2 regions of the Nesterenkonia sp. NBAIMH1 genome follow, and region 2 is predicted to be linked to the other one. Evidence: predicted binding sites of a transcription regulator. Region 2 holds the regulator's gene; the other holds the start of a gene.
What was found. Region 2 encodes HrcA, which represses chaperone genes, less so after heat shock. Its sites were predicted from a motif close to TTNGCACTCGNNNNNNNCGAGTGCNAA; they were not measured.
Positions count from the first base shown of each region.

Region 1: a site for HrcA is predicted at 1,569-1,595, ahead of groL (chaperonin GroEL). Genes of this name have one in related genera too.

Region 1 covers NZ_CP042335.1:1,517,546-1,532,813, reverse strand. Annotated here, with positions in the region: gene groL (chaperonin GroEL) at 1-1,438, opposite strand, end outside; partial or broken gene FS388_RS07230 (lipid II:glycine glycyltransferase FemX) at 1,678-2,589, shown strand; gene FS388_RS13455 (peptidoglycan bridge formation glycyltransferase FemA/FemB family protein) at 2,561-2,824, shown strand; gene FS388_RS07225 (LytR C-terminal domain-containing protein) at 2,767-3,570, opposite strand; gene FS388_RS07220 (uracil-DNA glycosylase) at 3,654-4,343, shown strand; gene FS388_RS07215 (threonine/serine exporter ThrE family protein) at 4,353-6,329, opposite strand; tRNA gene FS388_RS07210 (tRNA-Val) at 6,394-6,467, opposite strand; gene FS388_RS07205 (NAD(P)H-binding protein) at 6,528-7,190, opposite strand; gene FS388_RS07200 (MDR family MFS transporter) at 7,401-8,906, opposite strand; tRNA gene FS388_RS07195 (tRNA-Thr) at 8,967-9,039, opposite strand; gene FS388_RS07190 (thioredoxin domain-containing protein) at 9,097-10,032, opposite strand; gene FS388_RS07185 (trehalose-6-phosphate synthase) at 10,162-11,667, shown strand; gene otsB (trehalose-phosphatase) at 11,702-12,478, shown strand; gene FS388_RS07175 (IclR family transcriptional regulator) at 12,488-13,276, opposite strand; gene aceB (malate synthase A) at 13,345-14,946, shown strand; gene FS388_RS07165 (hypothetical protein) at 14,981-15,268, opposite strand, start outside.
Region 2 covers NZ_CP042335.1:106,357-121,624, forward strand. Annotated here, with positions in the region: gene FS388_RS00485 (16S rRNA (uracil(1498)-N(3))-methyltransferase) at 1-47, opposite strand, end outside; gene dnaJ (molecular chaperone DnaJ) at 67-1,185, opposite strand; gene hrcA (heat-inducible transcriptional repressor HrcA) at 1,216-2,241, opposite strand; gene FS388_RS00500 (DUF3097 family protein) at 2,355-3,212, shown strand; gene FS388_RS00505 (DUF4870 domain-containing protein) at 3,289-3,693, shown strand; gene hemW (radical SAM family heme chaperone HemW) at 3,746-5,020, opposite strand; gene lepA (translation elongation factor 4) at 5,021-6,883, opposite strand; gene rpsT (30S ribosomal protein S20) at 6,990-7,250, opposite strand; gene holA (DNA polymerase III subunit delta) at 7,490-8,503, opposite strand; gene FS388_RS00530 (tetratricopeptide repeat protein) at 8,510-9,451, opposite strand; gene FS388_RS12945 (hypothetical protein) at 9,456-11,402, opposite strand; gene nucS (endonuclease NucS) at 11,807-12,499, opposite strand; gene FS388_RS00545 (F0F1 ATP synthase subunit epsilon) at 12,586-12,855, opposite strand; gene atpD (F0F1 ATP synthase subunit beta) at 12,862-14,322, opposite strand; gene FS388_RS00555 (F0F1 ATP synthase subunit gamma) at 14,368-15,255, opposite strand.

The DNA of each region.
Region 1 (15,268 bases), 1.3 Mb from region 2:
TAGCGGCGTTGAGGCCCACTCCGTCGGCCAGGCCCTTGACCTTCTCCGCCACAACGCCGGCCTCGAGGCCTGCGTTGACGGCGATCTGCTTCAGCGGGGCTTCGACTGCGAACTTCACGATGTTCGCGCCCGTAGCCTCGTCGCCCTCGAGCTTCAGGCTCGCGAAGGCTCGTGCGCCGGCCTGGATGAGAGCCACGCCGCCGCCGGCGACGATTCCCTCGTCCACGGCTGCCTTCGCGTTGCGGACAGCATCCTCGATGCGGTGCTTGCGCTCCTTGAGCTCCACCTCGGTGGCGGCGCCGGCCTTGATCACGGCCACACCGCCGGCGAGCTTGGCCAGGCGCTCCTGGAGCTTCTCGCGGTCGTAGTCGGAATCCGAGTTGGAGATTTCGGCCTTGATCTGGTTGACGCGGCCAGCGATCTCGTCCGCATCGCCTGCACCCTCGACGATGGTGGTCTCGTCCTTGGTCACGACCACCTTCCGGGCGGTGCCGAGCAGGTCGAGGGTGGTGTTCTCCAGCTTCAGGCCGACCTCTTCGGCGATGACCTGGCCGCCGGTGAGGACCGCGATGTCAGCCAGCATGGCCTTGCGGCGGTCGCCGAAGCCGGGAGCCTTGACAGCCACGGACTTGAACGTGCCCTTGAGCTTGTTGACCACCAGTGCGGCCAGGGCCTCACCCTCAACGTCCTCTGCGATGACCAGCAGCGGCTTGCCGGACTGCATGACCTGCTCGAGGACTCCGATGACGTCCTTCACGGACGAGATCTTGGAGTTCGCAATGAGGATGTAGGGGTCCTCGAGGACTGCTTCCTGACGCTCTGCGTCGGTGACGAAGTAGCCGGAGAGGTAGCCCTTGTCGAAGCGCATGCCCTCTGTGAGCTCGAGCTCCAGGCCGAAGGTGTTGGACTCCTCGACCGTGATGACGCCTTCCTTGCCGACCTTCTCGATCGACTGGGCGATGAGGTCACCGATCTGCTTGTCAGCAGCGGAGATGGAGGCCGTCGCAGCGATCTGCTCGGTGGTCTCGATCTCCTTGGCGGCCTTGAACAGCTCTGCTGTGACTGCCTCCACGGCCTTGTCGATGCCGCGCTTGAGTCCGACCGGGTCAGCTCCGGCTGCGACGTTGCGCAGGCCTTCCTTCACCAGAGCCTGTGCGAGCACAGTGGCAGTGGTGGTGCCGTCGCCGGCGACGTCGTCGGTCTTCTTGGCGACCTCCTTGACCAGCTCGGCCCCGATCTTCTCGTAGGGGTCCTCGAGCTCGATCTCCTTGGCAATGGAGACGCCGTCGTTGGTGATGGTGGGGGCGCCCCAGGACTTCTCGAGCACCACGTTGCGGCCGCGGGGGCCCAAGGTGACCTTGACGGCGTCGGCGAGCGCGTTCAAGCCTCGCTCGAGACCGCGTCGGGCCTCTTCGTCGAATGCAATGGTCTTGGCCATATGTGCACTGTCCTTCCTGGACCTTTTTGATCTGACGATATTGGGGGAACCCTGTCAGATGCCCGCGACGGACGGCCCGCTCCCGCGTCACCGGGAGCATGGAATGGCCTTCACCTGTCAGGTTCAGCTTTTAGCAGTCTCACTCTGAGAGTGCTAACACAATTTTTAGCACTCACCCCCGGCGAGTGCAAGGGAGGGGGCACCTGGAAGGACACCGTCCTGCCGGTATTGTTGGCGCGATGACAGCTGTGACAGTACGCCCCCTCTCTGCCCAGGAGCACCTTGACTTTCTGGCCGGCAGGCCGGAGGCGAGCTTCCTGCAGAATCCGCACTGGTCGCAGGTCAGCTCGTGGCGCTCCCAAGCCCTCGGAATCTGGCGAGGCGAGGAGCTCGTGGGCGCGGTCCTGGTGCTCGGCAAACGGGTGCCGCTCCCCGAGCGGGTGCCTGTGCTGGGACGCAAGCATTTTGCGTACATCCCTGAGGGGCCTGTCCTGGACACCTTTCGATGCTCCTACGCGGAGGCGCTCCCGCCCCTCGTGCAGCATCTGAAGGACAGCGGAGCCTTTCTGATCCGTATGGGTATGCCCACCGTTGCCCGCCGGTGGACTGCGGCCACCATTCGCCAGGCTCTGGCCGACGGGAGCGCCTCCACCATCCCGGACATCGAGCCCGACTATGTCGATGACCAGGCCCTGGCGCTTCAGGCCGACCTGCTCGACCTGGGATGGAAGGACCTGCCGATCAGCATGAGCCTGGAGGCGGGCTGGCCTCAGTTCCAGGCGCGCATTCCGCTGGCTGACGAGGACGGCCGATCCCGGGACCTGGACGGGGTGCTGTCGGGAATGAGCTCGAGTGCACGCAAGTCCATGCGAAAGTCCGCTCGAAGCGGCGTCGAGGTCAATCTCCACGGGCCGGAGGCTCTGGAGGACTTCTACGCCCTGCACCACCAGACCGCGCAGCGTCACGGATTCACTCCTCGCAGCAAGGAGGGCGTGCGGACCCTCATGGATGCGCTGGCCAGCTCAGGCATTGCTGAGACGAAGATCTTCCTCGCAGAGTTCGAGGGGGAGAAGCTTGCGACGAGCCTCTACGTGGGCCAGGGCGAGAGCGGCCACGCCCTGTATGCAGGCTCCTCGGAGCCGGAGGAAGCTCGAAGCTCCCCTCTGCCTGAAGATGCAGCAGATCGAGCACCTGCTGGCCAACGGCTCGCGCTGGTTCAATCTCGGAGGCGTGAGCCCGTCCTTGGACCCGGCCGCTGCGACCACCGGCATCACGCAGTTCAAGACGAAGCAGGGGGCAGAGCTGATGCAGACCCTCGGCGAGTGGGACTACGCCGCTGAGCCGGCCCTCGCGGCCCTGTACAACAGGTACCGTCCGCGCCGGTGAGAGCGCGCGGTGCCCGCCGGAGGGCGCGTGCTACTCCGCGTCCACGAACTGCTGAAGCTCGTCCGTGGAGTTCTGCAGGGAGTACTCAGGCCCACGACGATGACGGCAGTCTCCCACGCAGGGTTCAGGGATGTGTTCTCGAAGCCCATCGCCTCAGCGACCTCCTGAGCAAACTCCGCCTGACCCTCCTCGGGGTAGAAGACCACCGGCGTGCCGACTTCGCCCCATGAAGGCTCCCAGTCCAGGCGTCCCGTCACATTGAAGCCCTGCTCGGCCAGCCGGTAGTTCACATCGCTGGCCGACCAATCGGGCGCACCCGCGTTGGCGACGCGCACGGGGGTGTCGAGATCGACGCCCTCCTCCTCGTCCTGAGCGGCATCCTCAGCGTCCTCTTCCTCCTCGGGAGCAGCCTCGTCCTCCGCGGCCTCCCCTTCAGCCTCGTCGTCCGCTGCGCCCTCTTCAGCATCGTCGCCCGGCTCCTGCTCCTCGACCTCATCCTGGTCGCCCGCCTGGCCGGCCTCCGGGTCCTCGTCGGAGCCGAAGAGCGGCAGAATCAGGTACACGGCCACCACCGCGACCAGCACCACAGCAGCCGCCAGGCCGATCCACTTCATCGGACCGGAGGCTCCCGATGCCGCCGCCGCTCCGCCGCCGGCGGGATACGCTCCGTAGGCGCGGTGCTTTCCGGCCTCGCCTGAGGAATAGGGGGCGACGTCGTCGAACTCGTCGTGGGGGAACTGGCTCATGGACGCGATTCTACGGGCGCAGGAGCAGGCAGTCCCGCATTTCGCGGCCTGTTCCCGGCGGGTGCTTCATTAGGGTGGTCCCTATGGGAGTGAGTGATGAAGCATCTGCCCCGCTGGACGCGGGCTGGGAGCGAGCGCTCGAGGGGCTCGAGCCTCAGTTCGCGAAAGTCCGCGAGGAGCTCGTCGCGCGCCGCCGCGGAGGTGAGCAGATCCTTCCCGAGCCCCACCATGTGCTGCGTGCGTTCAGGCAGCCCTTCGAGCGCGTCAGAGTGCTCATCCTGGGTCAGGACCCCTACCCCACGCCGGGCCACCCGATCGGGCTGTCCTTCGCCGTGGAGGAGAGCGTGCGCCCCCTGCCGAAGTCGCTGAACAACATCTTCAAGGAGCTGGAGTCCGACTGCAGCGTGCCCCCGAGCCCCCACGGCGATCTCACTGGGTGGGCTGACCAGGGGGTGCTGATGCTCAACCGTGTCCTGACCGTGGCCGCGGGAAGGCCCGCCTCTCACCGGGGCATCGGCTGGGAGGAGATCACGGAGACCGCGATCCGGGCGCTGGCCGGGCGCGGCACACCTCTGGTGGCCATCCTGTGGGGCGCAGAAGCCCGTCGGCTCCAGCCGCTGCTCCATGAGGGAGCGAACACCCAGGTGATCGTCTCCCCGCACCCCTCTCCGCTGTCCGCCTACCGAGGGTTCTTCGGCTCTCGGCCTTTCAGCAGAGCGAATCAGGCCCTGGAAGCTATGGGTGCGGCGCCGGTTGACTGGCGACTGCGGTGAGACCGCCGATCAGCGTCGGCGGGAGCGCGAGCGTTCGTTCGACTTCAGCGCCGTGGTGAAGGGGCGCATGATGACGTCGCCCAGCACGATGCCGGCGGCGATCGCCATAATGATGATGAGCGCGTTGAACAGCTCGAACAGTCCGCCGATCATGGAGGCCGTGGTGTTTTCGATGGCCAGCTGATACATGCCGCGGAAGACCATCAGTCCAGGCAGCATGAACATCATCGCCGGGACCGCCACCACCAGCTGGGGGGCGCCCAGCCGCAGCGCCACCACACGCCCGAGGGCCCCGACGATCGCCCCTCCGATCACAGGAGTGAAGCGCTCGCTGAGGCCGATGAGCTCGCCCGCGTAGAGCCCGCAGAAACCCAGAGCCCCCACTGCCCCCGTGGGAAGGATGAGCACCGGTCGGCTCTGCTCGACCACTGCAGCGGCGGAGCAGGCCACGAATACCAGCGCAATGAGGATCAGCGGGTGGTAGATGCGCTCCAAGCCCTGCGCCAGCTCCTGCTGGCTGACCCCGAGCAGGTCGGAGATGACGACGGCAGCCATGATGCCGGCGGTCATTCCCGAGAAGGCCATCAGGGAGGACACGATCCTGCCCGCCGACGTCAGCGGAAAGCCGTTGATCGTATCCTGCAGGGCGCCCACGATGCGCACGCTCGGCAGCAGAATCATCAGCCCGCCGGCAACCACCATGGAGGGGGTGACCTCCGCATCCAGGCCGAACACCGTCATCGCGAACGCGGAGGCGATGAAGCCCCCCGCCGCGAGTGTGAAGAACTCTGGGACACGCCACGCGGCAAATTGCCGGGTGGCCCACAGGACAAGCAGCGTCGCCGTGAAGCCGGCGATCGCGTCGAAGATAGGAGCGCCCAGGTAGCTGACGAAGAATGAGGCGAAGATTCCGCCGCAGAGTGTGACGAGCCAGCGCGGATACGGCTTCGGCTCTCGCGTGATCTCCGTGAGCCTCTGCTCCGCCTCACTGCGAGTCAGCCGGCCGGACGTGATGTCCGTGACCAGCCGGTGAACGGCGGAGAGCGCGTTGAAGTTCGAGGACCACGACCGCACCACACGCACCCTGGAGTAGGGGATCTTGCCCTCGGGCGCCCAGTTCAGGCTGATGGACTGGTTGGTGATGTCCACCTCGGTGTTCTTCATGCCGAACGCGGCCGTGGCGGCGATGATCGATGTCTCCACCTCGAGCGCCCCAGCGCCGTAGCGGAAGAGCGTCTCACCCAGGTCCAGCACAAAGCTGATCGTCTCCAGCTCATCCGCCTGAACAGGAAGCTCCGCGTGCTGGCTCTGAGGAGACCGCTGGACATGCTCGTAAGGGGTTCCTGTGAGCCGGTCCACAATCGACATCTGGCGCGTCGCCAGACGCTCAGGCTTCATCAGCCTGTTGAAGACGTGCTGAGGGCTGACACGCAGGTCGAAGACCGTCCGGTCGAGAAGCTGTCCTTTGGATGCCTGGTGCCCGATTCGCTCCTTCAGCCATGAGGGATGCAGCACCGACCGTCGCCGCAGGGGCGAAGCAGGCGGCGGCTCGGAGCTCGCAGTCTCAGCGATGCCGAGAGCGGGCGTCCCGGGGGTGGTGGGATTCGGTCCCGTCTGCGGCTCGGCCGATTCGGCGAGGGAGAAGTCGTTGGAGTACGAGTGCCGCGTCTGCTGCTGCGTCTCGGCCTCTTCGAGAGCACGCGCGGCGGCTTCGGCGTCGTACTCCTCCCACTCGAGGGTCGCCTCCTCAGCCGCGGACTTCCAGGAGGAGGCGATGGAACCGGTGAGACTGGAGACGAAGCCTTCGTCCTCCGCAGGCACATCGGCGCTGGGCTTCACGAGCGGTATCAGGCTCGTGTCCACCTCAGGCTCTGAGATCACAGGATCGATCGGCTCTGACTCGTAGCCGGTCAGACCCGTCTCTGAGCTGAGGGGATCACGGGGCTTCTCTCCGGCGTTCGAGCTCCGGCGGTGCTCCTGCTCCACAGCACCCTCCTCCGGAATCATCACTGCGACTGCAGACGCAGCCAGAAACCCGACGGTCGTTCGGTGCTCGCCACTGGATTCGAACCAGTGACCTCACGCGTGTGAAGCGTGCGCTCTAACCAACTGAGCTAGGCGAGCGGACTGATGCCGCGAACGGCAACGCCCAACCTTATCAGGATTTTCGAACTGCCTTCCAGTTCAGCGGATCGCTTCGGCGATCGGGGTGCTTCCGTCGAAGAAGTTCACCCGGGTGCGCTCTGCGGCATCGCTCTGGAGGACGTGACGAATCACTTCAGCAACATTCTCGCGGCTGGTCGAGGCGACCTCAGCATCGTCGGCTTCGACGACGCGAACAGTCCCGCTGGCCGGCTCTTCAGTCAGCTTGCCGGGACCGAGGATCGCATAGTTCAGCTTCGTGCTGCGCAGGTGATTGTCGGCGTGGTGCTTGGCCGCCGCATACGGATAGAAGCTGCTGTCAGTGTCCAGGGTGTGGATGTCCGTCTCACTGCGGGCGTAGGAGACCATCACATACCGAGACACCCCGGCCTGCTCTGCGGCATCCATGCTTCGGATGGCCGCGTCCTGGTCCACCGCACGCGTCCGCTCGGGGTTGCCGCCGCCTGCTCCGGCGGAGAATACGACTGCCTCAGCACCTGCGAACGCTTCGGCCAGGGCAGCGGTGCCGGCCTCTTCGACGTCCAGGACGACGGGTTCTGCCTGCGCGCTGCGCACATCCTCGGCCTGCTCCGCCTTGCGGATCAGGGAGCGGACGGAGAATCCGGCCTCTGCCAGCTTGGGGGCGGCGAGCAGGGCAATCTTCCCGTGGCCTCCGATGATGACGACGGTTCCGCGTTCAGCCATGTGAATCCTCCTGTGTCGTGGTGACATGCCTCTCAGGGGCGTCAACACTCGACCCGGTGGCCTATTCCCGAGATTTACCAAGACAGGTATTTACTAATAGGGGAAGGCGTGTATAAGGTAGTCCTCACTTGGGTGCGACAAGAAAGAGGCCCGGCAGATGGTGCGTCTGCCGGGCCTCGCCCATGTTCGGAGCTTCTCAGTGCTCGCAGCTCAGTGCGAGGCCCCCTGTCGCTCGTCCGAGGGCTCCGCCGCCGGCGTGGCCCGCAGCGTGAAAGCCAGGATGAGCGTCAGCACGCTCAGCGCGGCCGCGAAACGGAAGGCCGTTCGGAAACCTTCGACCGCTGCCGCATCGGCGCTGAGCCCGTCTGCCGCCGCCATCGAAGCCCCCACCCCCATGACCGCAACCAGCGCCGCCGTGCCGATCGCCGCCGAGAGCTGCTGAAGGGTGTTGAGCACCGCCGAGCCGTGGGAGTAGAGCGCAGCGGGGAGAGGATTCATCGCGGTCGTGAACGCGGGGGTGAAGAGCAGAGCCAGACCCGTGGAAAGGATCAGGTGCCCCATCAGAATCATCCACCAGGGCGTGGTCTCGCTGATGAAGCCCAATGCCGTCATCGACAGCACGAGGACGCTGGCGCCGGGCACCACCAGGGGCCGCGGCCCGATCCGGTCGTAGACACGGCCGATGATGGGTGCCAAGAGCGCCATCAGCAGCCCGCCGGGCAGCATCATCAGCCCTGTGCGCAGGGGCGTGAGGCCGTACACCTGCTGAAGGAAGAGCGGCAGGAGGATCAGCGCCCCGAAGAGCGCAACCATCATCAGCAGCATCATCAGCAGAGCACGTGTGTACTGGGTATACGTGAAGGGCTTGAGGTTCAGCAGCGCAGACTCTGTCTTCTGGAGCCGCAGCTGGAGAAGCACGAACGCCGCCAGGAACACCACTCCGACGAGCAGCACTCCCACCGCGACCGGATCGACCGAGGCGCCTGCATCCTCCGGATCCAGCTCCTCGGTTCCGTGGCCGCCGCCGATCTGGCTGATTCCGTAGACGATCCCTCCGAAGCCGGGCGCTGACAGCAGCAGGGACGGAACGGAGAGGCGCTTGTCCCGCGTGCCGGGGTCCGCGTTCAGCCGGGGGCGGCCCAGCAGCAGCGCAGCCACAGCGATCGGCAGGATGGTCAGGAACATCCATCGCCAGTCGGCGATCTCCAGGATGATGCCGGAGACCGTGGGGCCGATCGCTGGGGCTACCGAGATCACGATGGCGATGTTGCCCATCACCACGCCTCTGCGATGCATCGGCACCAGCGTCAGAACGGTCGTCATCAGCAGCGGGAGCATGATGGCGGTACCGGCGGCCTGAATGACGCGCCCGGCCAGGAGCACCGGAAAGCCGGGGGCTGCGGCGGCCAGGGCGGTGCCCGCAGCGAAGAGGAGCATTGCGGCGGTGAAGACCCCGCGCAGACTGAACCGCTGGATGAGGTAGCCGGTGGTGGGAATCACCACCGCCAAAGTCAGCATGAACGCGGTGGTGAGCCACTGCACGGTCGGCTCGGGGATCTGGAACTCCTCCATCAGCGGAGAGAGCGCCACGTTCATAATCGTCTCGTTGAGGATCATGACGAACGTGGCCACCAGAAGGGCGCCGATGGTCAGTTTGTCCGCCCTCGGCATCCTCTCGGCGTCAGAGGCGGCGACGGGGGTATCGGTAGATTGCACAAGAGACCGCAACGCAAACCAGTGCCCGGGCATTCCTGAACGTGGCGTTCAGTTTTTCTGAGCCCCCTGCCGGGTTCGAACCGACGACCTGCTGATTACAAATCAGCTGCTCTACCAACTGAGCTAAGGAGGCACGGTACGGACGCTCAGCGGCGTCCGCACCAGGGATCGAGTCTAGCCCCGAAAGGGATCACTCGTCATCTTCGGGGACTTCGACCGCGCCCTCCTCGGCCTCATCCTGCTCCGCATCCGTCTCGGCGTCGGGGTCGACGTCCGCCTCGACATCGTCTCCGGCCTCAGCGGCGTACGCATCGATCTCCTCGCCCAGAGCCTCCATGAAGTCGAGGCCGTACTCCTGATCGTCGATGAAGACGGTAGGCGTGGCGAACTGCACACCCATCTGGGCCAGGGTGTCGCTGGCCTGGTTGGTGGTCCAGGAGCCGAAGGGCCGATAGGTGCCCTCCTCGACGCAGCTGGAGATGTCCGCGTCGTACCGCTCCTGAGCCGCCTGGGCCAGACCCTCGTTGCTGAGCTCATCCTGGGCGTAGGTGGCCGTGATGTCGGTCAGGTAGTCCTTGTAGTTCTCGGGCGACTCCTCAGCCATACACGCGAAGGCGTTCGACGCACGCGCCGAGTAGTTGGTGGGCGAGCCCACCACCTGGACCGACCGGAACTCCGCAGTGATCAGCCCCTGATCGAGCAGCTCGGCCATCGTGGAGCCGTAGGTCTCCTCCATCTGCTGGCAGGCCGGGCACCCCGGGTCCGTGTAGATGACCAGGTGCGGGGCCTGCCCCTCCTGACGGGGAGCGGTGCCGTTGTCATCCCGCTCCGGCACATCCTCTGCGTCCACGGTCCCGATGTCGGTGCCGTCGGCAACCTCTGTGGACGAGGTCAGCGTGATCCCGCCGTACTCGTTGGCCACCGAGGGCGCAGGCCCTTCGGTGTACGCGGCGTCATCGTCGTCGCGGTTGACCACCCACAGGACGAGGCCGGCCACCATTGCGACGGCCAGGACCACCACGATCACGGGCAGAAGCAGCGTGGATCGCTTCTCCTTCTTGGCCTGCTCAGCCTGCATCTTGCGGGCGCGCTCGCGTGCGTCGGCGCTTTCGGTGCTACGTGCCATAGGAAGGCGTCTCCCAGTGTGCGGATGGATACTCAGAACAGCATCTGACAGCGTACCTCTCGTGACCGCCCCACCGGCTCGACCAGGGGTTTTCAGCTGACGTCCAGCATATTCCTAGAGGGTGGCCGCATGGAGCACCAGGGGTATGAGTTTGTGGTCGTCGCCAATCGTCTCGCCGTCAACCGCGTCACGACGAATGAGGGCGCCACCGGCTGGGAACGCTCCCCCGGCGGACTGGTGACAGCTCTTGCTCCCATCATGGCCGCCTCTGAAGGCGCCTGGGTGGGCTGGCACGGCGCAGCCGACGAAGAGCTCGAGCCCTTCGACCATGAGGGACTGCATCTGCACCCCGTCCCGCTGACCGAGCGTGAGGTGCACGACTTCTACGAGGGCTTCTCGAACGACACCCTCTGGCCCCTGTACCACGATGTGATCGTCCGGCCCAGCTTCCACCGCCGCTGGTTCAATGCCTATCGAGAGGTGAATCAGCGCTTCGCTGAGGCTGCGGCCAACGTGGCGGGCCAAGGTGCCACCGTATGGGTCCAGGACTACCAGCTGCAGCTGGTGCCCCAGATGCTCCGCGACCTCCGGCCGGACGTGACCATCGGATTCTTCAACCACATCCCGTTCCCACCTCCTGGCATCTTCGCCCAGCTGCCGTGGAGGCACTCCGTGCTGCGCGGCCTCCTGGGAGCCGACCTCATCGGCTTCCAGCGCGAGTCGGACGCCAGGAACTTCCAGCGGGCCGTGCGCAGCCGCCTGGGCCACTACATCAAGTCAGACCGCGTCTACGTGCCCAATGAGTACGACTCGCAGGCCGGCTCGCCCCTGAAGGGCTTCGACGCCGACCCCGAGCGAGGCACTGCGCCGCGCCAGCTGTCCGCTCCGGAGGAGGGCACCTACCGCACTGCTGAGGCTCGGGCGTTCCCGATCAGCATCGACACAGAGACGATCCAGGAGCTGGCCCAGGATCCGTCGATCATCTCCCGAGCGGCTCAGATCCGGGCCGAGCTCGGCCACCCGAAGACGATATTCCTCGGTGTGGACCGCCTGGACTACACCAAGGGAATCCGTCACCGCCTCAAGGCCTACGAAGAGCTCCTGCGCGAGGGCGAGCTGCAGGTCGGTGACGTGACGCTGGTGCAGATCGCGTCGCCGTCCCGAGAGGGCGTGGCGTCATACCAGCAGCTCCGCGACGAGATCGACCTCACCGTGGGCCGCATCAACGGCGAGTACGACACGATGGGACACACCGCAGTCCGATACCTCCACCACTCCTACCCCCTCAGGGAGATGGTGGCGCTGTACCTCGCGGCCGACGTCATGCTGGTCACCGCCCTGCGCGACGGCATGAACCTGGTGGCCAAGGAATACGTCGCCGCCCGCAAGTCGGGTGACGGGGTGCTTGTGCTCTCCGAGTTCACCGGAGCTGCCGATCAGCTGCGCCAGGCCCTGCTGATCAACCCTCACGACATCGAGGAGCTCAAGGCCTCGATGGTCACGGCCGCCACGATGGACTCAGATCAGGCGCGCAAGCGCATGCGCAGCCTGCGTCGCCAAGTGGTCTCCAACAATGTCTCCCGATGGGCCAAGGAATTTCTTGAGAGCCTGTCGCAGCAGCACACCTCCGCATAACCCACTGCCGCCTCGATCCTTCCAGGAGGGACCCGTGAGCTTCACCCTGCCGAAAGACCTGCACCAGGCCCTCGAGACGCTGGCGTCCAAGAAGAAGGTGCTCATGTGCCTGGACTTCGACGGCTGCGTGGCCGAGCTCGTCGCCGACGCCTACTCAGCAGCCCCCGTTCCTGCGAACGGGGAAGCAATCGACCGCATCGCTGCACTCAACGACTCAGACATCACGCTTGCCTACGTCTCCGGCCGTCCCATCAGCGACCTGCAGCGGCAGGCATCCCCGCCTGCGGGCACAGTCCTGATCGGATCGCACGGCGCCGAGAAGCACATGGGGCCCGACTCCCCCGGCCTCCAGCTGACACGGGCTGAGGAGGCCTCACGCGAGGAGATCATCTCGGTCCTCCAAGGCATCGCCGACGAGCACGATGACGTGTGGGTGGAGCACAAGCCTGCCGGAGCGGCCGTGCACGTCCGGCATGTGACCGACCCCTCCATCCAAAACGCGGTGCTCAGCGAGGCCCACGCCGCACTCGCCCTGATCGACGGAGCGCATCAGAAGGAGGGCAAGCAGATCCTTGAGGCGGTCGTCCGGAAGTCGACGAAGGGCGAGGCCATCGAGGAGCTCCGCCGGGACCTTGAGCCTGACGTCGTCTTCTTCGCCGGCGATGATGTGACGGATGAATCCGGCTTCGCTGTCCTCTCAGGCGACGATGTCAGCCTCAAAATCGGTGAGGGCGACACCGGTGCCCGGTTCCGCGTCCCGGAGCCCGCCTCCCTGGCGGAGGTCCTCAACGCCTTCGCCGACCTGCGCTGACCCTCGGGGTCAGGCCCTCCGGCTGAGCTTTCGCCCTATCTCTGCCGCTGTGCGCGACATCAGCGGGGCAGCATGGCGGATGAACATGTCGTTCATACGGGCCGTGGGACCTGAGACGGAGAGGCCCATACGCGTCGGGCCGTGAGGGATCGCCACAGCCAGACAGCGGACCCCGAGCTCCTGCTCCTCATCATCCAACGCATACCCCTGCTGAGCGATCACCGGCAGCTGCTCGATGAGAGCGTCCGGCTTGGTGAGGGTCTTCGGCGTCATCGACGGCATGCCGGTCAGGGCCAGCACCTCACGGACCCGGTCACGCTCCATCGTCGCGAGCATCGCCTTCCCCACCCCCGTGGAATGCATGTAGGCACGGCGGCCCACCTCAGTGAACATACGCATCGAATGCGGGGACGGGGCCTGGGCGATGTAGACGACCATCTCCGACTCCATCGCGGCCATATTCACGCTCTCGCCGAGCTCGCCCACCAGCGACTGCATCTGTGGCACTGCCAGTCCGCCCAGCTGACGGGTCGCTCCCTCCCCCAGGGGCACAAGGTTCGCTCCGAGGGCATAGCGTCTGTCCGGCAGCTGGTGCACCATGCCGAGACCCACCAGCGTGTGCAGCAGCCGGTGCACCGTGGGCCCCGCCAGCCCGGATGCCTCTTTCAGCTCTCGGGCTGTGGCCGCCCCCTGACGCTGCCTGAGTGCTTCCAGCAGCCCGAAGGCGCGTTCGATGACCTGCACCCGCTGAGGATCACGAACTCCCCCCGAGTCCGCATTGCGGACTGCATCTTCCATATCGTGAATCATATGGCATAAGAATAGGGGGAGCCCAGGCTCTTCCCCCTGAGAACCGAAGGAGCACCATGAGCATCACCGTCAATCCGCCCTATGAGGTCGAAGGCACCGGCCTCATCATGACCGATGAGGCCCTGCAGTTCATCGAGGAGCTGCACGAGCGCTTTGCGCCCACCCGCGACGAGCTGCTCGGCCGACGCTCCGACGCTCAGGCCGAAGCCGCCCAGACCGGAGCCCTCGACTTCGACCCCGCGACCAAGGAGATCCGCGAATCGGACTGGACCGTGGCTGAGACGCCTGCATCCCTCCGAGACCGCCGCGTCGAGATCACCGGCCCGCCCGCTCCGGCCAAGATGGCGATCAATGCGCTGAACTCCGGCGCCAAGGTGTGGCTCGCCTGCTTGGAGGACGCCCTCTCCCCCACCTGGAACAACCTCGTGGACGCGCAGAAGAATCTCTACGAGTCAGCCCGCGGGACCCTGCAGTTCACCTCCCCGGAGGGCAAGGAGTACCGACTGCGCGACGACATCACCCTCCCCACCGTCGTCGTCCGGCCCCGGGGCTGGCACCTGCCGGAGAAGCACATCGAGATCAACGGCGGCCCGGCCGTCGCCGGACTCGTCGACTTCGGGCTGCACTTCTTCCACAACGCCAAGCACCTCCATGAACAGGGCACCGGCCCCTTCTACTACCTGGCCAAGCTCGAGCACTACCTCGAGGCGCGGCTCTGGAACGACATCTTCACCTTTGCCGAGGAGCGGCTCGGACTGCCCCACGGCATCGTGCGGGCCACCGTGCTCATCGAAACGATCCCTGCTGCGTTCTGCATGGACGAGATCCTCTACGAGCTGCGGGACCACGCCGCCGGCCTCAATGCCGGCCGCTGGGACTACCTGTTCAGCATGATCAAGTACTTCCGGTCCTCTGGGGAGAAGTTCGTGCTGCCGGACCGCGCCCAGGTGGGGATGACCCAGCCGTTCATGCGCGCCTACACCGAGCTGCTCGTGAAGACCTGCCACCAGCGTGAGGCCTTCGCCATGGGAGGCATGGCCGCGTTCATCCCCAACCGCCGCGAGCCCGAGGTCACCGAGCGGGCCATCGAGAAGGTCCGGGATGACAAGTCCCGGGAGGCCGCCGACGGCTTCGACGGCTCGTGGGTCGCCCACCCGGACCTCGTGGAGCTGTGCAGCGAAGAGTTCACGAATGTTCTGGGCGAGAAGCCCAACCAGGTCGACAGGAAGCGCCCCGAGGTCAGCGTCACCCCCGAGGATCTGCTCAGCACCGGCTCGGCAGAAGGCGACGTGACGGAGAAGGGCGTGCGCACCAACCTCTACGTCGCCACCTACTACACCGCCGTGTGGCTCTCAGGCAACGGTGCCGTCGCGATCCACAACCTCATGGAGGACGCTGCGACCGCCGAGATCTCACGCTCCCAGGTGTGGCAGCAGATCCACAACGGCACCATCACCTCAGACACCGGACACCAGGTGACCCGAGAGCTCGTCGACACGCTCCTCGAGGAGGAGGTCACTCGTCTGCGCGAGGAGATCAACGACCCGGGCACGTTCGCGTCCTACTTCGAGCCCGCCGCAGACATCGTTCGCAGCCTCGTCCTCTCCAAGGACTACGTCGACTACCTCACCCTGCCCGCCTATGAGCACCTCAGCTGAGCCGGGCTTGAGCACCTCACCCTGAGGGGCGGGCCTAGAGGTCGCGGAAGAGGCGTTCGTCGGGATCGGCGAGCGCCTCTTCCAGCAGCAGGCGGTTGCGGCGCAGCGTCTGCAGGTCCTTGCTCACCACGTCGTCGCGGGTCTTGGCCACGGCTTCGGCCATGAGGCTGATCTGACCCTTGAACTCTTCGGCGTGGCGCGGCTTGGCGGTGTTCGGCAGCTCGAGGAACAGTTCCAGGGTGCGGGGCAGGTGCCGACGAATGGTCATCGCGACCGCGTCCTGCTGCTCGGGCGCTCGCCGCAGCGCCTCCCAGCGCTGAAT
Region 2 (15,268 bases):
ACCTCATCGAGAGAGCCAGGCGCCATATGGAACAGCGGAGCAGTCACAGCCCCGCCTGCGTCACGCTCACAGCGACTCCCAGGCCTCGCGGAACTTCTTGAACATTCCCTTGTGCTCCGTAGAGGATTCGCCGGGCTTGTCGCCGCGCTCCTCGGCCAGCATCTTCAAGAGCTCGCGCTGCTTGTCGTTGAGCTTGGTGGGCGTCTCCACCTTCAGGTGAACCTTGAGGTCCCCGCGCCCTGTGCCGCGCAGGTGAGCAACGCCCTTGCCCCGCAGGGTGATGACCTCGCCCGACTGGGTTCCCGGCTTCACGTCGAGATCCTCGACACCGTCGAAGGTCTCGATCGTGGTCGTCGTGCCCAGGGCTGCCGAAGCCATCGGGACCGTGACAGTGGCGTGCAGGTCGTTTCCGCGACGGGTGAACACATCGTGGGGACGGACGTCCACCTCGATGAAGAGGTCGCCCGGAGGCCCTCCGGCGACGCCTGCCTCTCCCTCACCGGACAGGTGGATGCGATTGCCGCGATCTACGCCGCCGGGGATCTTGACCTTGAGGGTCCGCCGCTCGCGCACGCGGCCCTGCCCGTCGCACTCCTTGCACGGGTCCTCGATGATGTTCCCGAAGCCGGTGCAGCGCGGGCACGTCTGCGTCTGGACCACGGTGCCGAGGATGGAGCGCATAGGGCGCTGAATCTGACCCTGCCCGTGGCAGTCCGGACAGGTGCTGGGCTTGGTGCCCGGCTGCATGCCCGAGGCGTCGCACACCGAGCAGCCCACGGCCGTCTCGACCTCGACCTCTTTGGTGGTGCCGAAGACGGCGTCGCGAAGGTCGATGCGGACGCGCACCAGCGCGTCCTGCCCCCTGCGGGTGCGGCTTGCCGGACCTGCCGCGCCTCCGCCGAAGAACGTCTCGAAGATGTCGCTGAAGCCTCCGAAGCCTCCTCCGCCGCCGCCGAACCCGGACGGCCTGCCCTCCGGGTCGCCCGTGGCATCGTAGTTCTGGCGCTTCTGGGGGTCGGAGAGGACCTCGTAGGCGGTGCCGAGGAGCTTGAACTGATCCTCGGCGTCCTCCGCACCGTTGACATCGGGGTGGAGCTTGCGAGCCCGCTTCCGATATGCCTTTTTGATCTCCTCGGTCGAGGCGTCCCGGGAGACGCCGAGCGCCTCGTAGTAGTCAGAGCTCATCAGCTGTGAATCTCACCCTTTTGTGGTTCTCTATTCGGACAGAATGCGCGAGAGGTACCGCGCAGTGGCCCGCACGGCCGACATCGTTGAGGTGTAGTCCATCCGGGTGGGGCCGACGATGCCCAGCTTGGCTCCGTCGCCCCCAGCTCGGGAGGACACATATTCGGCGGCGACCACGGAGGTCTCCGCCAGCGACTGGTGCGAAGTCTCCTGACCGATGCGGATGGAGACGCCCCGCCGATCCTGCTGCATCTCGTGCAGCAGACGCAGCAGGACGACCTGCTCCTCCAGAGCTTCGAGGATCGGAGCGATGGAGGGGCCGAGGTCGCCGCCTGACTTGGCGAGGTTAGCAGTGCCGGCCATGATGATGCGATCCACCCGCCCTGACTCCAGAACGCCCTCCAGGGCGTTGGCGATGATCGCCATCACCGGCTGCAGAGCAGGCTCCACAGAGGCCATGAGACTCTCCGCGGGCAGGGGCACGGCAGAGGCTGGGCGTCCCGAGAGCTTCTCGCTGAGCCTGAGGCCGATGGTGTGCAGCGAATCCTCATGCACGGGCTCGGCCAGCGTGACCATGCGCTGCTCCACCTTGCCGGTCGAGAGGATCACGATCACCACAGTCCGCATCTCCGTGACAGGAATCACATCCACGTGGCGGATCTTCGCTGAGCTCCTCTGCGGATACTGAGCGACGGCGACCTGATTCGTCAGCGTAGCGAGGAGCCGCACCGTCTGCTCCAGCATGGCCTCGTGATCATCAGTGGTCTCTGCGAGCAGGTCCATGGCCCGCCGCTCAGCTCGGGACAGCGGGCGGACCTCTGAGATCCGGTCCACGAACAGCCTGTAGCCGGAGTCGGTCGGAATGCGTCCGGCCGACGTGTGCGGCGCTGCAATGAGCCCGTCCTCCTCCAGCTGAGCCATGTCGTTCCGGATCGTCGCCGGCGACACGTCCAGATTGTGGCGCTCCACGAGTGCCTTCGATCCCACAGGCTCCCGGGTGTGGACGTAGTCCTCCACGATGGCTCGCAGCACCTGCAGCCGACGGGTATCAGACACCGCGCACCTCCTTAGCACTCTACGATCTCGACTGCTAATTATACGGGTGACTGCGGCGCCCCTATGGCGTGCCGCCCGCAGCCCCTCACGCCGCCTCAGTAGAGTTCTGCATCATGCCTATTGATTCGTGGGGCCCGCAGGATCTGACTGCGCAACGACGCCCCAGCCTGCCGACGCATGATGCCGAGCCCGGGGCCGTCGTGGAGGATCGGGAGACCGGCTGGGTGGGCGCCGTGGTCGGGCTGGAGCAGGTCCACGGGGTGCCCAGCGTCCGGCTCGAAGATCGCCGAGGAGCCGTACGCACCTTCCCCCTGGGGGCAGGCTTCCTGGTGGACGGCAGGCCTGTGGAGCTTCGTGCTCCGCAGCGCGGGTCTGCGGAGCCCGTCCGACGGCGCACCGCCTCCGGCTCCTTCGCCGCTGAGGGCGCCCCGCCGAGGGCCCGCACCGCCCGGGCCTCCCGCATATGGGTCGAGGGCACGCACGATGCTGAGCTGGTGGAGAAGGTGTGGGGCGATGATCTCCGCGGCGAGGGCATCGTGGTCGAGCCTCTGCACGGCGCTGATGACCTCGCCGGTGCAGTCGCAGACTTCCAGCCTGCTCCTCACCGCAGACTCGGCGTGCTGCTGGACCACCTTGTGGCGGGCTCGAAGGAGACTCGGATTGCCGAGGAGACGATGGGGCGGCCCGGGGCTCGCGGAAACGTCCTCATCCTCGGACACCCCTACGTGGACGTATGGCAGGCAGTGAAGCCCGAACGGGTCGGCCTCCAGGCGTGGCCCCACATCCCCCGCGGAACGGACATCAAAGTGGGCACCCTCAAGGCCCTGGGACTCCCCCACGCTGACCAGCGCCACATCGCAGCCGGCTGGAAGCAGATTCTAGGACGGGTGCGGAGCTACGCAGACCTGGAGCCCTCACTGCTGGGACGGGTCGAGGAGCTCATCGACTTCGTCACTGTCGAAGACGGCTGACGATCCATGACACGCCGTTTCGGGCGCGGCCATGGGATCAGCGCACGTTCAGCCGAAGAGACGTAAAATGAGGGACATGCCGCAGTCGCACCCTTCCCGCCCCACCGCCTCCCAGCTCATGCGCGGCTCCGATTCCTCGGCTCCTCCTCTTACGCCTGAGGAGGATCGCCGGTGGGCGACTCTGTCGCATTTCGGCGGCATCGCAGGATGCCTGCCCTCTGCGGCCATCTATTTCATCTTCAGGGACCGCGGCCCCTTCACGGCGCAGGAGTCCCGGGAGGCGCTGAACTTCACGCTCCCGCTCACCGTGGTCCTCGTCGTGCTCTTCGCACTCGGGTACCTCCCCGCCGTGGGCTGGATCTTCAGCCTGGTCGCCGTGTTCCTCTGGGCCATCATGGCCATCACAGGATTGGTCGCCGGCGCGGAGTGCAACAAGGGACGGCCCTACCGCTATCGCTTGAACTTCAGGTTCATTCAGTAGCGGCCGCGGGCGCCAGGCCCATAAATTGCTCCTCCGAGGGCGCCGCGAGGGCTCAGCTCGAAAGCTGGTGAGTGACGGCGTCCGCCAGCAGCCGACCGTTCAGTGTGAGGACGGCTCGGCCCGCCGGGTGCTCCGGTGTGGGAGTGAGAGCCTCCCGCTCGAGGAGCCCCTGCGCGGCCAACTGATCAAGACGGGCGGAGCTGATCTCCTCAGCGCCAGGCAGGCGGCTGTACTGAGCAATGTCGAGCCCCTCGGCTATGCGCAGGCGCAGCATGAGGTGCTCCAGTGCCAGGGATTCCTCGTCGAGCTTTTCGCGGCCGTGACCAGGCGTGGTGCCTCCATGAAGCCGCTGGGCGTAGGCGGCGGGGTGCTTGACGTTCCACCAGCGCAGCCCTGCCATGTGGGAATGCGCACCCGGTCCAGCCCCCCACCAGTCAGAGTCCAGCCAGTAGTTCAGGTTGTGCTCGGACCTGGTCTCCGGCGAACGCGCCCAGTTTGAGACCTCGTACCAGTCGTATCCCGCTGCCCTCAGCAGCTCATCGGCCAGCATGTACTTGTCAGCGTGATCATCGCCGTCGATATCCGGAAGCTGACCCCTCTTCACAGCGGCGGCCATGGCGGTCCCCTCTTCCACGATCAGCGAATAGGCCGACACATGGTCAGGTGACATGCTGATGGCTGCCTCGAGGCTCGCTCGCCAATCCTCGAGCGACTCGCCGGGAGTTCCGTAGATCAGATCAACACTGACTTCCAGTCCCGCTGAGCGGGCGGCATCGACAGCCGCAGGAACGTTGCGAGGGTCATGCGTGCGGTCCAACGTGCGCAGGACGTGCGGAACAGCCGACTGCATGCCCAGGCTGATGCGGGTGAATCCCGCCTCAGCCAATGTTCTCGCCGAGTCGAGGGTCACCGTATCCGGGTTCGCCTCCGCGGTGATCTCGGCGTCGGCCCGGAACCCGTAGAGGTCTCTTGCCGTTCCCAGGATGCGGCCGAGCTCCTCTGCAGGCAGCAGCGTTGGAGTGCCGCCGCCGAAGAACACGGTGGAGAGCTCCCGGGCGGGTGCGGCGGCGGAGTCCAAGACGCCGCGGGAGAATCTCAGCTCCTCAATCAGCGTGTCCGGGTATGACTGGCGTGACGCTCCCGGCCCCAGGTCCTCAGCCGTATACGTGTTGAAGTCGCAGTACCCGCACCGCACGGAGCAGAACGGGATATGCACGTAGAGGCCCAGGGGGATGTCGGCTCTGGCCTGCAGAGCCTGGCGGATGGTCAGGGGAAATGATCCGTCAGCTGGGACAGGGTCGCCCACAGGCAGGGCGGAGGGTGCCACCTACTTCTTGCCCGCCTTCTCCTTGCCGGCGTCCTCGTCGGAGCTCAGCGCGGCGATGAAGGCTTCCTGCGGCACTTCTACGGTGCCGACCATCTTCATCCGCTTCTTGCCCTCCTTCTGCTTCTCGAGCAGCTTGCGCTTGCGGCTGATGTCCCCGCCATAGCACTTCGAGAGGACATCCTTGCGGATGGCGCGGATATTCTCGCGGGCGATGATGCGGCTTCCGATCGCTGCCTGAATGGGGACCTCGAACTGCTGACGCGGAATGAGCTCCCTGAGCTTAGAGGCCATTCTGACCCCGTAGCTGTAGGCCTGATCACGGTGCGTGATGGCGGAGAATGCGTCCACCTTGTCGCCCTGAAGGAGGATGTCCACTTTGACGAGGTCCGCGACCTGTTCGCCGGTCCCCTGCCAGTTCAAGGACGCGTACCCCTTGGTGCGCGATTTGAGCTGGTCGAAGAAGTCGAAGACGATCTCGGCCAGCGGCATGACGTAGCGGATCTCCACCCGCTCTTCGGAGAGGTAGTCCATGCCCTTCATCTGGCCGCGGCGGGACTGGCACAGCTCCATCACCGGGCCGATGAACTCGGCCGGGACGATGACGGTGGCGTCAACGATCGGCTCGCGAATCTCCGAGATCTTTCCTTCGGGGAACTCTGATGGGTTGGTCACCTGGTGGTGCTCCCCATCCTCCGCGGTCACTTGGTAGATCACGTTCGGCGCGGTGGAGATCAGGTCCAGGCCGTACTCCTGCTCGAGCCGCTCCCGGGTGATCTCCAGGTGGAGAAGGCCGAGGAAGCCCACACGGAAGCCGAATCCGAGGGCGGTGGAGGTCTCGGGCTCGAAGTTCAGCGCAGCGTCGTTCAGCTGCAGCTTCTCCAGGGCCTCACGCAGTACGGGGAAGTCTGAGCCGTCGATGGGGAACAGCCCGGAGAAGACCATCGGACGGGGCTCCTGGTAGCCGCCGATGATGCTCTCCGCCGGCTTGTTGGCAGCCGTCACAGTGTCACCGACTTTGGACTGGCGCACATCCTTCACACCTGTGATCAGGTATCCGACCTCACCGACTCCGAGACCCTTGGTGGGCTCCGGCTCGGGCGAGGAGACGCCGATCTCCAAGAGCTCGTGCGTCACCCCGGTGGACATCATCTGGATCTTCTCCCGGTGGCCCAGAGAGCCGTCCACCACGCGCACGAACGTCACGACGCCCCGATACGTGTCATAGACAGAGTCGAAGATCATCGCTCGGGCCGGAGCATCCTCGTCCCCCACCGGAGCAGGAACCTCCTCGACGATCTTGTCCAGCAGGTCTTCGACGCCTTCGCCGGTCTTCCCCGAGACGCGGAGCACATCTTCGGGCTCGCAGCCGATAAGCCCTGCGATCTCCGCTGCGTACTTGTCGGGCTGGGCTGCGGGGAGGTCGATCTTGTTGAGGACCGGAATGATGGCCAGCTCATGCTCCATAGCCAGGTACAGGTTGGCGAGGGTCTGCGCCTCGATGCCCTGTGCGGCGTCGACCAGCAGAACCGCGCCTTCGCAGGCGGCGAGTGATCTCGACACCTCGTATGAGAAGTCGACGTGGCCGGGGGTGTCGATCATATGGAACGCGTACGTGCCGTCGTTGTAACCCCAGGGCATGCGGACAGCCTGGGATTTGATGGTGATGCCGCGGTCTCGCTCGATGTCCATCCGGTCCAGGTACTGGGCCTTCATGTCGCGAGGCTCGACCACTCCGGTCAGCTGAAGCATCCGGTCTGCCAGGGTGGACTTGCCGTGGTCGATGTGGGCAATGATGCAGAAGTTGCGAATCGACGCAGGGTCCGTCTTGGCAGGCACCAGTGGGGAGCTGGCCTTGGGTGACACGAGGTGGGACATCCTTTGCTCGGCGGCGGGGAGAATCAGTGCTCCATAATACGCCGAAGGCTCCGCCCCAGTGAGGAGCGGAGCCTTCGAACGGCAGAGCGGGTGATCAGAGAGCGTTCACCTTGGCTGCCAGACCAGACTTGCGGTTCGCCGCCTGGTTCTTGTGGATCACACCTTTGGAGGCGGCCTTGTCCAGCTTCATGGCCGCGTAGCGGTGAGCTGCAACGGCCGCGTCCTTGTCACCGGAGGCAACAGCGTTGCGGACCTTCTTCACAGCTGTCTTCAGCTCGGACTTGACGCCCTGGTTGCGCTGCCGGGCCTTCTCGTTGGTGAGGATGCGCTTCTTCTGAGACTTGATGTTTGCCATCGCGGTTATTCCTGTTCTGTGTGCGTCGTTGACGGGCTGCGCGTTCCCGATCCATGACGGCTGAAGACTTCAGTGGTGTGGGGCACCATGGCGATAAGACCTGCGGCCCGTCGGGTAGAGGGGCCCTGAGCCGCAGGCGCTGATGCCGTCGTCGGGCGCGCTGAGATCCTTCTACAGACCTCAAGACACTAATTTTCTACTTTATCAGAGAGGAGAGCCATTTTCGCGAGCGCGCATCGTCAGCGCCCAGCGTCGGCTGCGATCGCGGCAAGGGCCCGCTCCACCGAGTACTCGGGGGTGCGCCCGGCGCCCTTCGCCTCGGCGTCGGCACGGGCAATGGCCTCAACTGCACGGGCCGCCGCGCGGGGCGTCCATCGGCGTGCGGTCTCGGCGCTCTGCTGCAGCTGCCACGGCGCAGCTCCCAGGGCGGATGCGAGCTGGTCTGGGCGTCCGCGATGGTCGACGAGGGCCCCCACTTGGCGCCCCTTGCGCGCAAGTGCAGCGGTCACCGCCACGGGCGCCACTCCCGTGGCAAGAGCGTGCCGGTACAGCCGCATGGCGGCCTCACCGCGCCCTTCGAACGCCGCGTCAGCCACTTTGAATGCGCTGGCTTCGACGCGACCGCCGAAGTATTTGTCCACATGCTCCGCGGTCACATCCCCGGGCACATCGCGCATCAGCTGCTGCGCGGCGGCGCCGAGGTCCGACAAGGTTCCTCCGGCGGCCGCGACGAGGGCCCGGGCGGCGTCGGGATGGATGGTGCGCCCCGCCCCTTTGAACTCCTGGCGGAGAAACTCGAGCTTGTCGGTGTCTGACTTCACGGCGGCGCAGTCGACGACGACCGCTCTCCTGCTGAGTGCATCGAGGAGCTTCTTGCCACGATTTCCGCCGGTATGGCGAAGCACGAGCGTGACGTCCTCATCGACTGGCTGTTCGAGGAATGTGAGGGCATCCGACAGGAACGCATCGCTCGTCTTCGCGACGTCTTCGGCGAGGATCAGCCGGGGCTCCCCGAACAGAGACGGAGATGCGAGGGTGGACAGCTCGCCGACGACCGCCTCCGACACGTCCATGCGCGTGTACTCGAGCTCGGAGTGCTTCTCACGCAGCGCGGCCTTGATGCGATCGAGAGCACGCGAGGCGAGGTAGTCTTCGGCGCCGCGCAGAAGAACAACGGGGGCGGGCTCGGCGGTGCGGAAGCTGACCGCCCCGCCCTTCGGTCCACCGGCTCTCCCGGCGCTGCGCACAGCCACAGCGGCTTAGAACAGCGCCCGTGCGAGGCTGCGGCGTGAAGTCGCCACCCGAGGGTCGCTGTCCCCCACGATGCTGTAGAGCTCGACGAGGTGCTTGCGCGCGGCCTCACGCTCCTCACCAGGATGAGCCTGGATGAAGCGGACGAGCCTGGCGAAGGCATCTTCGACGTGGCCGCCCAGGACGTCCACATCCGCGGCGGCTGTCTGAGCCTCCACACTGTCAGGCTCATCGGCAGCACGCTGCCGCACCTCGCTGAGGTCCGCGCTCTGCGTGCGCTGCATGAGCTTTGCCTGCGCCGCGCCGAGCTTGGCATCCTCGTCGGCCGGGTTCTCCTTCAGCGCCTGCTCATACGCAGCGACAGCACCGTCGAGGTCACCTCCCTCGAGCGCATCGACCGCCTTCTGGTGCAGGGGTGGAAGCGGTGCCTCCTCCTCGCCCTGCTGGTCCCCACCGCGGCGAGACTGAGCCGGCACGGTGCCGCTCACCCCGTTCTGGGTGGCCATCTGCAGGATCTGGTCCACCACCTGGGGCAGCTGTTCGACGGGTGCGCTCGAGTCAAACTCCCCCACGGGCTGCCCCGAGATGAAGGCGGTCACCACGGGGAGCTGACCCGCCTGCTGAGCGAGCTGCGGGTTCGCAGCCGCGTCGATCGTCGCCAGGACGGCACGACCGCCCTTAGCATCCACCGCTTGGGAGAGCGTGTCTCGGAACTTCTGAGACGTCGGGTCGTCAGAGTGGATCAGCACCAGCAGGGGCACCCGCGAGGAGAGCTGGACGATCTCCTGCAGGCGCTGCGGCTCGGCCTCTATCACCCAGGAGTCGTTGCTGCCCGGGGCAGAGGACGGCTGCTGCTGTCCTGATGGTGAGGCTCCCGAAAGGGCAGAGAGGTCCACCGCCCCCCTGGTGTTCACGCTGGACCCGGCACCGCCGGTGTGCTGCTCCGTCATTCGATCAGTCCTCTTCGTCGGCGTCGTCGTCACCATTATCGTCGTCTTCGTCCTCGGAGGCATCCTCGTCGTCTTCGGAGTCCTCGTCCTCAGACTCGTCCTCGTCGGAGGCCTCTTCGTCCTGCTGCTCGTCCTCCTCCTCGGCGGCTTCCTCGTCGTCGACGTCCTCGGCCTGGTCCTCCGGCGGCAGGGCTGCGTCATACTCGTCCGCCCAGTCGGGAACGTCGATGTAGGCAGACTCGTCCACCTCGTGGACTCCCAGGAGAGTGATTCCCTCGTCGTCGTCAGCGCCTTCCTCGGGGTCGAACCCGGCAGGCACGTGCAGAAGCACCGAGTGAACTGTTGTCATACGGGTGGTCCACGTAGTCCAGTCCGTGCCGACGAATGCTTCGATCAGGTCGTTGTCCAGGTAGATGGTGTCACCGGACTCCTGGGGGGTGAACTCCATGGTGCGGGAGAAGTTGCCGGCCAGCAGCTGGGATCCGTCAGGCAGCTCGAGGCCTGTCATCTCCTCGGAGACTTCGTCGAGCGAGAAGTCGATGTCCACGGCTTCCGCGCCTTCGTCGATCTCCTCGTAATAGGCGTGGACGTCGTCGATGTAGATGCTCTCTTCAACGTTCTCGCCGTATTCGTGCTCCGCGTCCGAGAAGTACTCGGCGAGACCCGTGAGAAATCCTTCGCCCTGGAGCGAGACGGAGCTGATCCCGCCCTCTTCGGGGGAGATGGCCGAGAACTCAGTGCCCGGCGCCATGGTCGTCAGATGAATCAGGCGGTAGTTCTCGTGCACGTCCTCCTGCTCCAGGACCAGGATCTGAGGAACCTCCTGATCCGGATGCTCGGTCATAACGACAGCCTGACGAGGGAACGTCTGATCGCTGGTCACTGCGGCAGAGACAATCTCCGTGCCGATGGGCAGGGGCAGATCACTGTCGGCGATCTCGTGATTGCGATACTCCAGCTCGCGGGTTTCGAGCGCCTGCTCCGCGACTCTCGGCTCCATCAGGTCTGCGTCCTGGGCCTCATCGGCCTCCTCGACCGAGCCGGCGACATCCTCCAGAATTCGGTCGAGCTGTGACTGCAGCAGCACGGAGTAGCCCTCTGAGGGCATATCGCCGTCTACTTCGGTGTCCGCATCCTCATCCTCCGGCTCTGCCGCAGAGGCTGACTGCGGTCCGGGCAGTGCAGTCAGTCCCAGGCTCAGAGCGGCGACCGCTGCAAGCGTGGTCGCTGCTCCGCCCCGGCCCGAGGCGCGGCTCTCATCGGCGCTCTCAGCGGTCGCCTCCGTGCCTTCAGGCGATGCGTCTGTGGTGTCCATGTCTTCCTCGTCCTTTCCGCGGCGGCGAGCTGCCATAGCCCAGTAGAACAGGCCGACGGATACCAGGAGCAGAAGCCCGCCGCCGACAGTGAGCCAGATGGCCTGGTCACGGGAGAAGAGCTCCGTCTCGGTCGTTGTGATCGTTGCAGGTGCGGCCTCTTCGCCGTCACGGAAGATCAGAAGGGCCCAGTCACCGGACTCATCAGGTGTGCTCCACCTGTAGAGGATCTCCCCCTCCTCCTCCTGGACGGCCACCCAGAGGTCCGAATCGGCGGGGTTCTCGATCGCCTCCTCGCCTTCGATGTGCTCGGCCTCGACGTAGGAGTCGACGTCTGGATCGTCCGACTCAGCGACGCCGAGGAGGCGGTTGTGCGTCACGCCCTCCAGCCAGGCGTCGATATCGTACGTGCGTCCCAGTGCCAGGGTGTATTCACCCTCCGCCTCGATGGTGAACTCCTCGCGGCCCTCCTGCTCGTCGATGAGGTCCTCCGTGACAACGGTGAAGGGAGCTTCTTCGACGCCTTCGGGATAGACGGTGTGGGACTCTTCGGCGGTGAAGCCGGTGAGCTCATTGACGCCCAGCGCCAGCAGCACGAGGCCGGCGATGAAGGCTGCGACAGCAGAAAGAAAACGCACGTGGGGTTCCTTGGGATGGGAGGGAATGTCCAGCGGCATATCATACCGAATATAACGAAATGGTTACAATTCGAGGTCTGCAGTCAGGAGATCCGCCAGCAGTTGAGGTGCCAGTGTCTTCGCTGCTCGGCGGCATACCGGTCCCCCAGGACGAAGTCTGCGCGCCACGCCACGATGTGGGCCGTACCGGGGGCGATGCTCAGCCTGCAGCCAGGGCAGGTATATGACTTAGACGCAGCTGTGCCTGGAATGTGCCGGACGTGGTACTCGCCGTCCCGGCGTCTGACTGTGCTGGAGGTGTGCCGGTCGGACGCGAGGAAATGAGGTGCGAGCGGCCGCGCCTCTCGCTGCCACTTGTTCCTCTTCCGGTGTGCCATGCTTCTATTCTCTGCAGCCTGGGGGTCTCAGAACAGCCGCGGCTCTCCTGATTCTTCGCCCTTCATATCCGCGTAATCCAAGAGGACGCACCGGATACCGCGGTCCTCTGCCAGGGTACGCGCCTGCGGCTTGATCTGCTGCGCGGCGAACACGCCGCTGACCGGTGCGAGCATCGGGTCGCGATTGAGAAGGTCGAGATAGCGGGTCAGCTGCTCCACGCCGTCGATGTCGCCGCGACGCTTCAGCTCGACCGCTACGGTTCCGTCGGGCCCTTTGGCCAGGATGTCGACAGGGCCTATGGGCGTCGAATGTTCGCGTCGTATCAGGCGGTAGCCATCTCCCAGCCTGGTCATCTGGTCTGCGAGCAGCCGTTGGAGATCAGCCTCCACTCCGTCCTTCACCAGACCAGGGTCGGCGCCGAGGTCGTGGGCGGAGTCGTGGTGGATCTCTTCGATCAGAATGCTCAGGGTATCGTCGCTTTTCTCAGCGCTGACGGTCCACACGTCTGTGATCCCGGCCGCGGCTTCTTCGCCGGTGGGCTCGGTACGACGCAGCGAGGCTGGTGGGGACATCCAGTTGAGCGGCTTGTAGGACCCTCCATCAGAGTGGACGAGCACAGCACCGTCGGACTTGATCATGATGAGCCGGCAGGCCAGTGGGAGGTGGGCGTTGAGACGTCCGGTATAGGTGACGGAACAGGTGGCGATGACGAGGCGCACGGTCGAAGATCCTATCGCAGAGACGAGAAATCCCCGGCAGCTCAGGGCGCCGGGGATTTCTTTCGAGTGAATGGGGCTGGGCCTGCTCAGCCCTCGGTGGTGAGACTGGCGTCGTCTGCGACGATCGTGATCCTGTCATCGTCGACGGAGAAGAATCCTCCGCTGGCGTGCGCCTTCACCGTGCCGTGGTCGATGGACCGAATCACAACTTCGCCTTCGCCGAGGATCGCCAGGACGGGCGTGTGGCCGGGCAGTATGCCAATGGAGCCTTCAACGGTGCGAGCGCTGATCTCGGTGGCTTTCCCATGCCATACGGCATGGTCACTGGCAACGATCTGGACATCCAGCTCAGCCATGGCCGATCAGGACTCCTTCTGCATCTTGGCGTAGTTGCGCTCGACGTCGTCGAGTCCGCCGCTGTTGTAGAACGCCTGCTCGGGGATGTGATCAAGGTCACCGTCTGCGATGGCGTTGAAGCCCTCGATGGTGTCCTTGATCGGCACAGTCGATCCCTCCACACCCGTGAACTGCACAGCGGTGTACGTGTTCTGCGAAAGGAACTGCTCGATGCGGCGCGCCCGCGAGACAAGGATCTTGTCCTCCTCGGAGAGCTCGTCCACACCCAGGATTGCGATAATGTCCTGCAGTTCCTTGTTCTTCTGCAGAATCTGCTTCACCCGTGTGGCGCAGTCGTAGTGCTCGCGCCCGATGTACTGCGGGTCGAGGATCCGGCTCGTTGAGGTGAGCGGGTCGACGGCTGGGTACAGGCCGCGGGAGGCGATGGCACGGTTGAGCTCCGTCGTTGCGTCAAGGTGCGCGAAGACGTTGGCCGGCGCGGGGTCGGTGTAGTCATCTGCGGGCACATAGACGGCTTGCATGGAGGTGATCGAGCGGCCGCGGGTTGAGGTGATGCGCTCCTGGAGCACACCCATCTCATCCGCAAGGTTGGGCTGGTAGCCCACTGCGGAGGGCATGCGCCCCAGCAGCGTCGAAACCTCGGAGCCGGCCTGCGAGAAGCGGAAGATGTTGTCGATGAAGAGCAGAACGTCTTGGTCCTGCTCGTCACGGAAGTACTCCGCCATGGTGAGGGCCGAGAGGGCCACTCGAAGACGTGTTCCTGGCGGCTCGTCCATCTGGCCGAAGACCAGCGCAGTGTCCTTGAGGACGCCAGCCTCCTCCATCTCCACCCAAAGGTCGTTGCCCTCACGGGTGCGCTCCCCCACACCGGCAAACACCGAAGTGCCGCCGAAGTTGCGGGCCACACGCGTGATCATCTCCTGGATGAGGACAGTCTTGCCGACACCCGCACCGCCGAACAGTCCGATCTTTCCGCCCTTGATGTAAGGGGTAAGCAGGTCGATGACCTTGATGCCGGTCTCCAGCATCTCGGTCGAACCTTCGAGCTGCGCGAAATTGGGAGCCTTGCGGTGAATCCCCCAACGCTCCTGAATGTCCAGCTCGGAGCTGTCCACATCGAGGCTCTCGCCGAGCACGTTGAAGATGTGACCCTTGACGACGTCGCCCACGGGCACCGATATGGGCCCGCCGGTGTCCTGCACCGGCACTCCGCGGACCAGACCGTCGGTGGCCTGCAGCGCAATGGCACGCACGATGTTGTCACCGAGGTGGGCAGCGGTCTCGAAGGTGATCGTGCGCCGCTGGTCGCCGAGGGTGAGCTCAGCGGTGAGGGCGCTGTACATGTCCGGGACGGCGTCGGCCGGGAACTCGATGTCCACGACCGGGCCGATGACGCGGGCGACACGACCGGTCGCGCCGGGCGTCGGGGCCCCGGCGGGGCGCGGTTCTGCAGTAGTGGCAGTCATCACTTTCTCACTTCACTCGATTGTGCTTGATGTCTTGTGTGCTGATCAGGAGGCCAGCGCATCTGCGCCGGCAATAAGCTCGGACAGCTCCTGCGTGATCTCGGCCTGGCGCGCGTTGTTGCGCAGACGGGTGTACTTCTCGATGAGCTCGCTGGCGTTGTCGCCGGCGGACTTCATCGCCCTCTGGCGTGCTGCGAGCTCAGACGCAGACGCCTCGAGCATTGCCGAGAAGATGCGCGACTCGATGTAGCGAGGCAGCAGCTCGTCGAGAACGTCGGCAGGATTCGGCTCGAAGTCATATTGGGGTACGTATCCCCCGGCCTCGTCGGTCTCCTTCGCAACGCTCAGAGGGAGGAGTCGTCGCACCACAGGATCCTGGCTCACCATGGATTCGAACTGCGTGTAGACGAGATAGATCTCATCAACGCCGTCCTGATCCGTCCCCTGCGTGAAGCGATTCACGAGGGTGCGACCAATCTCCTGGGACCGGGCCACCTCGGGCTTGTCCGTGCTGCCGGACCACACCCCGTCATACTCACGGTCGCGGAAGTCGTAGAACTGCTGAACCTTGCGCCCATACAAATACGGACGAGCTTCGATTCCATCTTCCTTCAGACGCGCCAAGAGCTGCTCGGAGCGCTTGATCACATTGGTGGAGTAGGCCCCGGCGAGACCGCGGTCTGAGCTCATGATGAGCACTGCGGCCCGCCGTGGGCTCTCCGCCTTCTGGGTCAGGACATGCTCAATCTCTCCCTGACCGGCAACAGCCGCAACTGCTCGGGTGATGGCCTCTGCGTAGGGCGTGGAGGCTTGGGCGCGGTCGCGTGCCTTCAGCACGCGGGACGTCGCGATCAGCTCCATCGCCTTGAAGATCTTCTTCATCGACGATGTCGACTTGATCTTCTGGCGATAGACCCGGATCTGGGCTCCCATGTAAGTCCTTTCT